DNA from 2 places in the Bordetella genomosp. 5 genome. Region 2 is predicted to be linked to the other one. Evidence: predicted binding sites of a transcription regulator. Region 2 holds the regulator's gene; the other holds the start of a gene.
The links. Region 2 encodes FNR, which switches genes on or off when oxygen is low (the NO sensors DNR and NnrR bind a similar motif). Its sites were predicted from a motif close to TTGATNNNNATCAA; they were not measured.
Positions count from the first base shown of each region.

Region 1: the regulator FNR is predicted to act here: its motif matches at 2,082-2,095, upstream of azu (azurin).

Region 1 is NZ_NEVP01000010.1:117,762-124,946, reverse strand. It holds gene CAL25_RS16070 (TonB-dependent receptor) at 1-446, shown strand, start outside; gene CAL25_RS16065 (Fe2+-dependent dioxygenase) at 475-1,158, shown strand; gene CAL25_RS16060 (hypothetical protein) at 1,214-1,933, opposite strand; gene azu (azurin) at 2,226-2,678, shown strand; gene CAL25_RS16050 (sigma-70 family RNA polymerase sigma factor) at 2,873-3,382, shown strand; gene CAL25_RS16045 (FecR domain-containing protein) at 3,444-4,397, shown strand; gene CAL25_RS16040 (TonB-dependent siderophore receptor) at 4,522-6,930, shown strand; gene CAL25_RS16035 (sigma-70 family RNA polymerase sigma factor) at 7,149-7,185, shown strand, end outside.
Region 2 is NZ_NEVP01000007.1:223,419-230,603, forward strand. It holds gene clpB (ATP-dependent chaperone ClpB) at 15-2,618, opposite strand; gene fnr (fumarate/nitrate reduction transcriptional regulator Fnr) at 3,053-3,781, shown strand; gene CAL25_RS13025 (hypothetical protein) at 3,817-4,926, shown strand; gene CAL25_RS13030 (2Fe-2S iron-sulfur cluster-binding protein) at 4,939-5,259, opposite strand; gene CAL25_RS13035 (NUDIX domain-containing protein) at 5,307-5,909, opposite strand; gene CAL25_RS13040 (sulfite exporter TauE/SafE family protein) at 6,057-6,821, opposite strand; gene CAL25_RS13045 (LysR family transcriptional regulator) at 6,916-7,185, shown strand, end outside.

The sequences.
Region 1 (7,185 bases), on a different contig from region 2:
GCGTCGAGCTCGATGCCTCGGGCAAGCTGACGCCGAAGTGGGATGTGTTCGCCAACTACACGTACAGCGACAGCGAGACGCGACGGTCGCTGGTGACGCCCGCGCGCATCGGCCAGGCGCTGGGCAACACGCCGCGCCATTCCTTCAGTCTGTGGACCACGTACGTGCTGCCGCAGGGCTGGACGGTGGGTTACGGCACGCGCTTTGTCGGCTCGCGCAATGTCACGTCGCAGGGCGATGGCAAGCTGAGCCCTTATTGGGTGCACAGCGTCATGGCGTCGTACGACGTGACACGCAACCTGAAGCTGCAGCTCAATATCGAGAACCTGACCGACGAGCTGTATGTCGAGCGCGTGCGCCAGACCGCCGGCACGCAGGCGCGGTCGTCGGCGATCGAATACGGCGACGGCCGCTCGGCCATGCTGTCCGCGCTGTATCGGTTCTGATGCCCACACACATCCGGAGGTCAGCGTCATGATGGTTCACATACCCAGCGTGCTGAGCGCCGACGAGGTGCACGCGTGCCGCCAGCTCCTGCTGCAGGCAGACTGGCAGGACGGGCGCGGCACGGCCGGCTTTCAGTCGGCGCTGGTGAAAGACAATCTGCAGCTGCCGCCGGATTCGGAAGAAGGGCTGAAGGCCGCCGCCCTGATCGACGCGGGGCTCGCACGGTCCGCGTTGTTCATGTCGGCGGCACTGCCGGCGCGCATCTTTCCCAAGCTGTTCAACGTGTACGGCGAGGGCCAGTCGTTTGGTCTGCATGTCGACAACGCCATCCGCCGCATTCCGGGCACGGGTGTGAGCATCCGCACCGATCTGTCCGCCACGCTGTTCCTGGCCGAGCCGGACAGCTACGACGGGGGCGAATTGCGGGTGCAGGACACCTATGGCGAGCACGCGGTCAAACTGCCGGCGGGCGACATGGTGCTGTACCCCTCGGACAGCCTGCATTACGTGACGCCGGTGCGCCGCGGGATGCGGCTGTGTTCGTTCTTCTGGATGCAAAGCATGGTGCGGGACGAGGGCCAGCGAACCTTGCTGTTCGACCTCGACTGCGCCATTCAGGATGCGGGCAGCCAGCTCGGTCCGGGCCACGACACCGTGGTCCGGCTGACGCGCACGTATCACAACCTGCTGCGCCGGTGGGCGACGCCGTAGGGCTTTGCCGGTACGTGCCCGGGTATTGCAGAGCTGGTCAGCTGGTGCGGGCGCGCTAGGTCAGGGGAAGCACCTTCCAATGGGCGTACTCGCCGAAATTGGCGCGGCAGAACGGGCATGTTTCGCTTAGAAGAGGGATGATCTTCTCGCAATTGGGACATCGGCCCTTCGGGGCCTCCTGAAAGGCCAGTTCTTCCATGCGTGCAAGCGCCTTTTGTTCGGCGTAGGGGTCTGGCCAGACGGCGGGAGACAGGACGCGAGACTTATAGATCTCCGCATCTTCGGCTGCGATGGCGCCCGCAGCCACTTGGGCAGAAATGAGCTGGACCCGTGCATTAGCCCATTGAGCGTTCATGCGCCTGAGATGCACAAAAACTCCCGACAGGTAAATGCGCAAGGCGCCTGGCTCCATCAGACCGTAGTGCAGATGCAGCTCACCGAAGTTGGTGGTGATGGTCAGGAACGTGTGGGTAGTCTTCTTTGTTGTGAGTGCATTGAGCACGCCGGCGATGGCCATCCCCTGCAGCGCTCCCTCGACGCCAAAGCCTCCGCCCAAAAATCCTCCGCCACTGACGGTCGTCCCCGGGCCGGTTATCTCAATATCCAACACTTCGACGAGTGAAAATTTGGCGATTTGCTGCCCGCTCGTGCATATGACATCGGCGCCGAGAAAGCCGATAGTGACAGGGGTCCCGGTGTCGAACGGAAAGCCACTGGCACCAAGTACCGTGCAATCTTTGAGGGCAATGAGCGATTCGGAGTTGGGATTGGTCATGACGAGCTCGCGTGAAGAAGTGCCAACTATAAATGGTCGCTGTCGAGTAGCGGGCAAAAGCGCAATTTGAATCGGCATTCCGTTTGCGCGCGCCCACTCTTGATGAGAAAGAACAACGGTGTTCGTTCTCGGAGCGCGTGCTCGATACTTGTCCCATATCAACACTATTCTTCAACTGCAGCGGTACGCTCTGTCTGCGTCGTCGTGCGGTTACCGGGTCATGGCCGGGACACCGTGAGATGCGCGCCGCGCGCGGGGTGCGCGCGGCTTACCGAATTCGAAGGAGTGTTCCGTGGTATTCGCCAAACATGCTGCATTGATCGCACTGACCCTGCTTGCCTCGCCGGCGTTCGCCAATGAGTGCGCGGTCGAGATCTCGTCCAACGACCAGATGCAATACAACACCAAGGCCATTCAAGTGCCGAAGTCGTGCAAAACGTTTTCGGTGACGCTGGCGCATGCGGGCAAGCTGCCGGTGAACGTGATGGGCCACAACTGGGTGCTGTCGAGCACGGCCGATATGCAGGGCGTGATCGGCGAAGCCATGGCGGCCGGTGCCGCCAAGGGCTATTTCAAGGAAGGCGATACCCGCGTGATCGCGCACACCAAGATGCTGGGCGGCGGCGAGAAAGACACCGCCACGTTCGACGTGGCCAAGCTGGCCGCGGGTCAGAAGTACAGCTTCTACTGCACGTTCCCGGGCCACTCGGCGCTGATGAAGGGCGAGCTGACGCTGGCTCCCTGATTGACGGTCTCCCTGCTCGGCGACGGTGTGGGCCAGGGTGCAGCGCCGTCGCCGGCACGGGGTTGGCCGGCGCCCGGCAGACATAGCCGCAACGCAACCGCCGGCCCGTTGTTGCGCCCGCGCCGCGGTGGCACCGGGTGCTTCGTTCTAATTAATAGTATTTCTTATTCGCATTCGGTAGACTGCAGGGCATCTTGTCATCTACCGACTCTCTTTCTCTCCCCGCGGTCGAGCAGTTGTATCGCCATCACCATGGCTGGCTGCAAACCTGGCTCCATCGCAAGCTGGGCGACAGCAGCGACGCGGCCGATCTGGCGCAGGACACGTTCGTGCGGCTGATGGCCGCGCGGCGTCCACCCGTACTGCAGGACGAGCCGCGCGCGTTGATCACGCATATTGCCAAGGGATTGCTGGTCGATCATTGGCGCCGCCGCGCGGTGCAGCAGGCCTACATTGAGGCGATCGCGCACCTGCCGCAGCCGCAGGTCCCGCCGCCCGAAACGGGTCTCATGATCGTGCAGACGCTGGTGGCGATCGACGCCATGTTGCAGCGGCTGCCCGCGGCCACCCGCGAGATGTTCCTGCTGGCCCAGCTCGACGGGCTGACGCTGCAGCAGATCTCCGAGCAGACGGGCAAACCCGTCATCACGGTGCGGCGCCACCTGCAGAAAGCGTTGGTGGCGTGCATGACGGCCGCCGCATGACTTCCCATGTGATTGCGCCGACGTCGGTGGCCTTGCCTGTGCCCGCCTGGGTTTTCAGGCCATGACGGCTGGGCCTGACGATCCACTGTTCGAAGAAGCGGCCGATTGGGTGATCCGGCTGCGCTACGAGCCCGCCGATGTCATCACGCACCGCGCATTCGAACGCTGGCTGGCTCAGGGTGAGGCGCACGCCCGGGCTTGGGCACGCGCGGAGCAGGTGCTGGGCGCCTTCGAAGGGGTGCCAGCGCGCATCGGACACGATGTGCTGCGCGCCACGCGCAAGCGGCAGGGCAGGCGCGCCGTGCTGCGCGCCACGCTGGGCTTGGGCGTGGCCGTGCCGGTCGGCTGGATGGTGTGGCGTGAGGCGCCCGCCTGGCGGGCGGATCTGCGTACCGCCGCGGGAGAGCCACTGAGCCGCACGCTGGAAGATGGCACACGGCTGGTGTTGAACAGTGGCAGCGCGGTCGATCTGCGCTACGGCGCCGCCGAGCGCAGGCTGGTTCTTTTGGCCGGCGAGGTGCTGGTCACCACGGGCCAGAAGCCGCAGGGCGCCTACCGGCCCTTCGTGGTGCAGACGCCGCAAGGCGAGGTGCAGGCATTGGGGACGCGCTTTTCGGTGCGCCTGCTCGAGGACCGTACGCAGGTGATGGTGTTCGAGCACGCGGTGATGGCGCGTCCGGTGCATGCCCCGCCGCTGCGCATCGACGCGGGGCAACGGGCCAGTTTCACGGTTGCCGGCACCAGCGCGCTCGCGCCGGTGGACGACAGCGCGGCGTTGTGGGAGCGGGGGATGCTGGTCGTGCGCGATCAGCGCCTCGCCGATGTGGTGGCGGAGCTGGCCCGGCACCGCCCCGGCGTGTTGCGCTGCGCCCCTGCCGTTGCCGAGCTGCGGGTGTCGGGCGCGCTGTCGCTGCGCGACACCGATGCGGCGCTGGCCGCCCTGGCCGAACGCCTGCCGATCGCGGTGCGGCGCGTCACGCGCTATTGGGTGTCGGTGGGGCCGGCCGACGCTTGAGCGGTGGCGCCAAAATATTTTGCTGCGAGGTGATCACTTTTTCGTTCTCGTGCGGAGTAGGTAGTGACACCGCATCGAGGGGATGCGGGCGCTTCTTGCTTGACGACGAAAGGATGAAAGAGTGATGGCACGTGTACGCGCACCGCGGGGCAGGGGATCCCGCAAGGCATTGATCTGGTCGGCGCTCTGGTGCTCGGCCCTGGCGAGTGCCGCTGCCGGCGCACAGACCGCCGCGCCGGCTTCGCAGATTCACGACGTGGCGATCGGCCCGGGCCCGCTCGATACCGTGCTTGCCCGCTACGCCGCCGCGGCGGTGGTGCAGATCGTGTACGACCCCGCCTGGCTGGCGGGCCGCCAGAGCACGGGGATCTCCGGGCAGATGAGCGTGCAGGAGGGTTTCGACCGCCTGCTCGCGGGTTCGGCGTATCGTGCCGTGCCGAGCGGCGCGGGTACCTATTCCTTGCAGAGCGCGGGCGGCGTCACGCAGCTGGAGGCCGTGACCGTAATGGGCGTCGGCGAGCGCGCCACCAGCGAAGGCACGCAGTCATACACCAGCAATGCGGTCACGCTGGGGAAGGGCACGCAGACGCTCAGAGAGATTCCGCAGTCGGTGTCGGTGGTGACGCGTCAGCAGCTCGATGACCAGAACTTGAACAGCCTGTCGGACGCGATGCGCAACGTGACGGGGATCACGGTGGAGACGCTTTCGAGCGGCGGCGATATCTCGGGCTTTATCTCGCGCGGCTACACGCTCGACGCGATTCAGGTCGACGGAATGCGCACGCCTGCGGGGGCGGGGAATCTGTCGGCGGGTTTCGATCTCGCCATCTACGATCGCATCGAAGTGCTGCGTGGCCCCTCCGGGCTGTACCAGGGCACAGGCGAGCCGGGCGGCAGTGTGAACCTCGTGCGCAAGCGGCCCCTGCAGGACTTCGCCTTCAGCGCGCAAGCCAGTGTGGGCTCGTGGGATTACTACCGCGCGGTGGCCGATCTGAGCACGCCGTTCGACAGCGAGGGAAAGGTGCGTGGACGGTTCATCGCCGCTTATGAGGATCGCGGTTCGTTCGTGGATCGCGTGAGCTCGGAGCGGCCCACGCTTTACGGTATCGTCGAGGCCGATCTCACGCCGCGCACCAAGCTGGCCACCGGCCTCACGCATCAGCGCTCGCGCAGCACGCCCGCGTTCGGCCTGCCCGCGTACGCCGACGGCTCGCTACTCGACGTGCGCCGCGGCACCAACCTGAGCGCTGCCTGGAATCGGATCGAAGAGGAAACCACGGAGCTGTTCGCCGACCTGGAGCACGGGCTGGCGGGCGGCGGCACTGTGAAGGCCAGCGTGTTCCATCGAGACACGGATACGCCGACGCGCCTGACGACCTGGCCGAATCGGGCGGTGGATCCCGTCACCGGCGCCACCAATCTCATCGCATGGTCGTACCGCAATCACTGGAAAACCACCGGTGCGGATGCCAACCTGAACCTGCCGATCGAGGCCTTCGGGCGCGAACACAGCCTGCTGGTTGGCGCTGACTACAGCCATACGCGCAAGCAGTTCAGCTACGGCGGCGGCACCGTGTTTCCCACCAATGTCTACGCGCCGGTCATCGATATGACGCTCCCGGACATGGACCAGGTCAACGGCAACGATGGGCGTACCAGCGAGTTCGGTTTGTATACGCGCGCCAACATCCAGGCTACCGACCACCTGAAGGTCATCGCCGGCGCCCGGCTGGCGTGGTGGAAGAATGACGCGCGCAACGCCAACCAGTATTTCGGCGACTTCAGCCAGGCCGAGACGCGCATCGCCGCGCGCACCACGCCGTATGCCGGGCTGGTGTACGACCTGACGCCGCAGTTGTCGGCCTACGCGAGCTACACCAGCATCTTTCAGCCGCAGACGGACATCGACGCGCAGGGCAATACTCTGGCACCGCGCGTGGGGCGCCAGATCGAGACCGGCCTGAAGGGCGCGTTCATGGATGGCCGCCTCAACGCGCATGCCGCGCTGTTCCAGATCGTGGATCGCAACCGCGCGATGAACGATATCGATAACCCGATGTACTCGGTGGCGGCCGGTAAAGTGCGCAGCCAGGGTTTCGAGACCGAGATCAGCGGCTCACCGCTGCCGAACTGGGACATCGTGGCGGGCTACGCTTACACGCAGACCAAGTACCTGGAGGCGGCCGCGGGCACGGAGGGCTTGTCGTACAGCACCATCACGCCGCGCCACGCCATCAATCTGTGGACGCGCTACCGCTTCACGCAACCGGCGCTGCAGGGTTTCAGCGTGGGCACGGGCGTGCGTTGGAACAGCGGCAACTACCTGCAGAGCGGCAACGTGCGATGGGACCAGGGCAGCTACGCGCTCGTGTCGGCGCAGATCGGCTACCGGTACGACCGGCACATCGAGGGCACGCTGACGGTCGATAACCTGTTCGACCGCAAGTACTACGAGAAGCTGGGCGGAGCCTCGCGGCAGAACTATTACGGCCAGCCGCGAAGCGTGATGTTGACCCTGCGTTATCAATACTGACGCGCCGGCGAGCCCAGCCAGGGCGGGGGCTTCGGACGATACGCAATGTCCGGCCGCCGCCCCTGTGCCGGGGCCATAGACCTCGGCGAGTAGCGGAATCGGACGGTGTCAAACCAAATCTCGGACGACTGCCTCAACAAAATCGTTACAGATTCTTGAAGAATCCTGATTTTTATTTAGAATGATAGCCAATCTCATTTGCAATGATTGGGTCTATCGTGCCGTCTACCCTCGCTGCCCCGGACGCCGTCCGCG
Region 2 (7,185 bases):
TTTCAGGCCGGCATTCACTGCAGCGTGCGCGTGAACACGAACTTGCCGTCCTGCCAATCCACCGGCACGACGTCGCGCGGTCCGAACTTGCCTTCGAGAATGAGCCGGGCGACCGGGTTCTCGACCTGCTGCTGGATCGCGCGCTTGAGCGGCCGCGCGCCGAACACCGGGTCGAAGCCCGCACGCGCGATCTCCGCGAGCGCCGCATCGGTCACCTCCAGCCGCATCTCCTGCTTCTCGAGCCGGTCGGCCAGCCGCTTGAGCTGGATGCGCGCGATCGATTCGATGTGCTGCGCGTCGAGCCCGTGGAACACCACGACTTCGTCGATCCGGTTGAGGAACTCCGGGCGGAACGACTGCTTGAGCTCGTCCCACACGACTTCCTTGATGACTTCGTAGGGCTTGCCCGCCATGGTCTGGATATGCTGCGAGCCCAGGTTGGACGTCATCACGATCACGGTGTTGCGGAAGTCGACGGTGCGACCCTGGCCATCGGTGAGGCGGCCGTCGTCGAGCACCTGCAGCAGCACGTTGAACACGTCCGGGTGCGCCTTCTCGACCTCGTCGAGCAGGACCACGCTGTAGGGCTTGCGCCGCACGGCTTCGGTCAGGTAGCCCCCTTCTTCGTAACCCACATAGCCCGGGGGCGCGCCGATCAGGCGGGCCACCGAATGCTTCTCCATGAACTCGCTCATGTCGATGCGGATCAGGTGCTCTTCGGAGTCGAACAGGAACTCGGCCAGCGCGCGCGTGAGCTCGGTCTTGCCCACGCCGGTGGGGCCCAGGAACAGGAACGAACCATACGGACGCGACGGATCGGCGAGGCCGGCGCGCGAGCGGCGGATCGCGTCGGCGACCAGGCGCACGGCTTCGTCCTGCCCCACCACGCGGCGATGCAGGAACTCCTCCATCTTGAGCAGCTTGTCGCGCTCGCCCTGCATCATCTTGGACACCGGAATGCCGGTGGCGCGTGACACGACCTCGGCGATTTCTTCGGCGCCGACCTCGGTGCGCAACAGGCGCGGCTTGCCGCTGTCGGTGTCCTGCTTCTCGGCGGCCTGCTCGGCGCTATCGGCGGCCGACAGGCGCGCCTCGAGCTCGGGCAGCTTGCCGTATTGCAGCTCGGCGAGCTTGTCGAACTGACCCTTGCGCTGCAGCTCGGCCATCTCGGCACGAACCTTGTCGATCTCTTCCTTGATGGCCTGCGCGCCCTGCACCGCGGCCTTTTCGGCTTTCCAGATCTCTTCGTAGTCGTTGTACTCGCGCTGCAACTTCTCGAGCTCTTCCTCGATCACGGCCAGACGCCGGCGCGACGCATCGTCGGTTTCTTTCTTGACGGCTTCGCGCTCGATCTTGAGCTGGATGATGCGGCGGTCGAGCCGGTCCATCACCTCGGGCTTGGAATCGATTTCCATGCGGATGCGCGCGGCCGCCTCGTCGATCAGGTCGATGGCCTTGTCGGGCAGGAAGCGGTCGGTGATGTAGCGATTGGACAGCTCGGCCGCGGCCACGATGGCCGGGTCGGTGATGTCCACGCCGTGGTGCAGCTCGTAGCGCTCCTGGAGGCCGCGCAGAATCGCGATCGTCGACTCGACGTCGGGCTCGCCCACCAGCACCTTCTGGAAGCGGCGTTCGAGCGCGGCGTCTTTTTCGATGTACTTGCGGTATTCGTCGAGCGTGGTCGCGCCGATGCAATGCAGCTCGCCGCGCGCCAGCGCGGGCTTGAGCATGTTGCCGGCGTCCATGGCGCCCTCGGCCTTGCCGGCGCCGACCATGGTGTGCAGCTCATCGATGAACACGATGTTCTGGCCGTCGTCCTGTGCGAGCTCCTTGAGCACCGCCTTCAGGCGCTCTTCGAACTCGCCACGGAACTTGGCACCGGCCAGCAGTGCGGCCAGGTCGAGCGACAGCACGCGCTTGCCCCGCAGGGACTCGGGCACCTCGTCGTTGACGATACGCTGCGCCAGCCCTTCGACGATGGCGGTCTTGCCCACGCCGGGTTCGCCGATCAGCACCGGGTTGTTTTTGGTGCGGCGCTGCAGAATCTGAATGGTGCGGCGGATCTCGTCGTCGCGGCCGATCACCGGATCGAGCTTGCCTTCGCGGGCACGCTCGGTGAGATCGAGCGTGTACTTGGACAGCGCTTCGCGGTTGGACTCGCCTTCGGCGGCGTTGACGTTCTGACCGCCACGCACCGCGTCGATGGCGGCTTCGAGGGCCTTCTTCTGCAGGCCGGCTTCGCGCAGGATGCGGCCGGCGTCGCTCTTGTCGTCGGCGAGCGCCAGCAGGAACAGCTCGCTGGCGATGTAGGTATCGCCGCGGCGGGCCGCCTCTTTATCGGTACGCGTGAACACGCCCTGCAGGTCGCGGCCGACCTGGACGTTATCGCTGCCCTGCACCTGCGGCAGGTTCTTGAGGGCCTGGTCGAGCGCGGGCTGCAGCCGGTTGACGGCCACGCCGGCACGCGCCAGCAGACTGGTCGCGCCGCTGTCGGCGTCGCCCAGCAGAGCGGCCAGCACGTGCAGCGGCTCGATGTAGGGATGGTCGTTACGGGCGGCCAGGCTTTGCGCGTCGGCCAGGGCTTGCTGGAACTTGGTCGTAAGTTTGTCGAATCGCATGATGGTCGTTGGCTATGAAGAGAGCCACGCCGAAGATGGATCAGCCGGCTCGATGACCTGAATATGCGGACGCGAGTGGGGTTTTCAAGACCCACTGCCCTATTTGCGTGGGGGCGTCCAGCGCCGAACTACGACTTGCACCCGGCATACACTACACGCGAGACGCGTCCCGGCACAACCCACGGCCTCGCGCGTGCGAAGCCGCGCGCAGACCACCCCGCGTCGCGTCGCGCCCGGCCTTGCGACCAAAGGGTCGCTACACATAATCCGGGCGCGTCATCACACCGCTGACACCCGGAGTCGCTACGATGGCGCCAGCGGGACTACAATGTAACGACGCTATACACATTTGGTACGCACACTCGCGTGCGCGCCAGACGTAACACCAACCGGCGGGCCTAGCTCAAAGCCGGTGTTCAAGCCTCGAGGTCACTATGCAAAAACGGGTTGCCATTTCGCCGGATGCCGCACATTGTTCGAGCTGCATGCTCGGTCACGTCTGCATTCCCGTCGGCATGGCCGCGAGCGAAGTCGAAAAGCTCGACGACCTGGTCAAGGAACGCGTGCGTGTCGAAAAGGGCAAGCCGCTGTACGAGCTCGACGCCCCGCTCGACGCGGTCTATGGCGTGCGCTTCGGCTCGCTCAAGACCCAGCTCGAAGACGCGTCGGGACAACTGCAGATCACCGGCTTTCACCTGCCGGGGGAGATCGTGGGTTTCGACGGCATGATCGAAGGCCGCCATGTCTCCAACGCCGTCGCGCTCGAAGACTCCGAGGTCTGCGTCATCCGCCTGCCCGAGATCGATCGCGTGGCCACCCATCTGCCGAGCCTGCAGCAGCAGTTCCGGCGCCTGATGAGCCGCGAGATCTCGCGCTCGCATCAGATGCTCGCCACGCTGGGCTCGATGCGCTCCGAGCAGCGCGTGGCCGCCTTCCTGCTCAACCTGTCGCAACGCTACGCCGCCCTGGGCTACTCCTCGAGCGAATTCGTGCTGCGCATGAGCCGCGAAGAGATCGGCAACTACCTGGGCCTCACGCTCGAGACCGTCTCGCGCCTGCTGTCGCGCTTTGCGCGCGAGGGCCTGATCCGCATCAACCAGCGCGAAGTGCGCATCCTCGATCACGCGGCCCTGCTCGAGCTGCTGGGCCAGGAACATTGCTGAACGCGCCGCGCACGTGCTGGCCCGCCACGGCCGCGCTGGCCGCGCTCTGCTGCGCGTGGCCAGCCCACGCCCAGCTCGCCGGCCAGCCCGCCGAAGGCCATGATCCCTACGCCGCCCCGGTCGTGCCCGCGCCGGTCACCACGCCGCCCTGGCGCCCGATCGAGCTGGGCAAACCCGGCCGACGCTATGCGTTTCCGGTCTACACCAGCAAGAATCTCCAGGAAGACGATCTGCGCGGCATCCGCCGTGTCGTGATCGTGGTCCATGGCGTCACGCGCGACGCCAATCGCGCCTTCGAATCGGTCGCGCAGCTCTATCACGCCAACCCGGAACGCGCCGACGACACGCTCATCGTGGCGCCCAAGTTCGCCAGCGCGATCGATGCCGGCTTCGGACGCATGCCGGCATGGCGTCGCGCCAGCTGGGAAGACGGCGCGGCCAGCATGACCCTGAAGGACCGCCCACCCGCCGTGACTTCGATCCAGGTGCTCGACGATCTGGCGCGCGAGCTCACGGCGCAGGGCCGGCTGCCCGCCCTGCGCGAGCTGGTCATCGCCGGCCACTCCGCCGGCGCTCAGCTGGTGCATCGCTACGCCGTGCTCAACGATGCCGACGAGTCCTTGCGCAAGACGGGCCTGATCCTGCGCTACGTGGTGGCCAACCCGTCGTCGTATCTGTACCTCACGCCGGAGCGGCCGCGCGCCGATGGCCGCGGTTTCGCCCCCTATGAGCGCGGTATTTGTCCCACTTACACCCAGTACAAGTATGGGCCGGACCAGATGCCGCCGTACTCGTCGGTCACCGATCCGCTCAAACTCGCCGCGCGATATCTGCAGCGCAACGTGACCTATCTGCTGGGCAGCGCCGACAACAATCCCGAACACCAGTATCTCGACAAGACCTGCGGCGCCGAGGCCCAGGGTGCCACGCGCTGGGCGCGCGGCACCGGCTATTGGCGCTACGAGGCCTGGCTGGCGCAGCGGCACACCGACTGGCCCGCCACGCGGCATCAGGCGCAGCAGGTCGTGGGCGTGGGACACAGTTCGACGGCCATGTTCGGCTCGACGTGCGGCGCGCGGGCCTTGCTCGGCGACACCACGTCACCGTTGCCCAAAGGCGCGCCGTGCCTGCCGATCGAGCCCTGAGACCGCGGATCTTCAGCGCTGCGCGCCGGTGAGGCGCTGGCGCGGCGCGGTCGAAGCAGGCTCGATACGCACCGCGTCGGGCACCTCGAGCACCACATCGCTTTGCGCGTGCGCCACACAGGGCAGCATCCAGCCCTCTTCGCGCTCCTCGCGCGTCACGCCGGGCCATTCGATCTCATAACGCACCTCGCCGCTGACCAGCATGCACATGCAGGCGCGGCAGGTGCCGTTGCGGCAGGAGCTCGGCAGCCTGATGCCGACCGCGCGCGCGGCCCGCATCAGGGACTGGCCCTGCGGTGCGTCGTACTGCCAGCCCGACGGCTGCAGCGTCACGCGATGGCTCGGAGCCGCCGGATCGGCGTTCCCTTGCGCCGGCGGCGTCAGGCCGCTTGCCACGGCAGGGACCACGCGCCGCTCAGCGCGTTCTGCAGCCAGAGGGTGCATGTGAGCGTCTTGGCGTCGGTCACTTCACCGCGCTGACAGGCGGCGAGAAACTCGTCGACCGAGGCGCTGCGCACGTCGAGGAATTCGTCGTCGTCGAGCTGACGTTCGCCGGCACGCAGGCCGCGGGCGAAATAGATGTGGATGATCTCGGTGGAGTAGGCGATGGCCAGGTGCAGGATGCCCGCCTTGGCCCATTCGCCGGCGGTGTAGCCGGTCTCTTCGAAGAGCTCGCGCTTGGCGCAGGCGAGCGGGTCTTCGCCCGGATCGAGCTTGCCGGCCGGAAACTCCGTCATCACCTGGCCCACCGGGTAGCGGAACTGGCGCTCCAGCAGAATGCGGCCGTCGTCGAGCAGGGGAATGATCACGACCGCGCCCGGATGCACCACGTATTCGCGCGAGGCGACGTTGCCGTTGGGCAACCGCACCATGTCGTTCTTGATGTGCAGGAAACGGCCGCGATAGACGGACTCGCTGGATTCCAGGGTTTCGGTGAGGTGGCCCTCGGGGGCCTGACTGAGGTCGAGATGCGAATCGGACATGGAAAGCCTGACAGGGAGATGCGAGCCGTCATCTTATTGCACGGCCCGACCGCGCGACAAAAAAAGCGGGGTATCGAGGTCCGCAAGCGGAACGCGATACCCCATGCCGATGCACCTCGCTGCGTGTTCGCCGTCGGCCAGCAGCCTTCAGCCTGCGAACAGGAGGTGTCCCCCCAGCAAAAACAAAGCGATGAAGAAGCCGCGCTTGAACGCCTTTTCGCTGACGCGCTGGCGCAGCCAGCCACCGAGCGCCATGCCGGCGAGCGCCGGCAGCACGGCGAGCACCGAGGCGCTGGCCTCGCCCGTGCCCAGCGCGCCGCTGTAGATCAGGCCGCCCGCCATCGCGAGCGTGGACACCATGAAGGAAATGCCCATCGCCTGCACGAGCGCGTTGCGGTCGAGGCCGAGCGCCTGCAGGTAAGGCACCACCGGCACCACGAAGACGCCGGTGGCCGCCGTGACGAGGCCGGTGGCGCCGCCCACGAGCGGGCCCAGCCAGGGCTCGGCCCGAGGCGGCACCTGCATCCGCACGGCCGCCAGCCCCAGCGCCGCGTACAGCAGCAGCGCACAGCCCAGCAGGCTGGACGCCCCCTCGACCGCGGTGCCGGCGAGCCAATAGGCGCCCAGGGCGTTGCCCACGCAGATCGCGATCAGCATGGGCCCGAGCCGGCGCAGCAGCATCCAGAACTGGCCGCCCACCAGGCATTGCCAGACGTTGGTGACCAGCGAGGGCACGATCAGCAGCGCGGCAGCCTGCGGCGCGGGCATAGCCAGACTCAACAGTCCGATCGCGACGGTGGGCAGACCCAGGCCGATGCAACCCTTGACGGTGCCGGCCAGCAGGAACGCGCCCAGCACCATCGCGGAGAGGGCCGGGCCGGCGTTTTCATAGAATTCGGTGAGTGCATGCATGGCCGCATCTTGCGCCCCGCGCCACGGTTTGAAAATGCGCAATAAACTGAGTCTGCCTTCGGCTTTTCCGTAGGCAGCACCTTCAGAGACCGCCATGCATTTCGACCTGACCGATCTGCGCCTGTTCCTGCACATCGTCGATGCCGGCAGCATCACCGCCGGCGCGGCGCTGTCCCACCTGGCGCTGCCGTCGGCCAGCGCGCGGCTGCGTGCCCTCGAGACCTCGGTCGGCACCGCGCTGGTCACGCGCGAGCGCCGCGGCGTCACGCCCACGCCGGCCGGCGTCGCGCTGGCCCACCATGCGCGCGGCCTGCTGCAACAGGTCAACCGGATGGAAGAGGATCTGGGCGAGTACGCGCTCGGC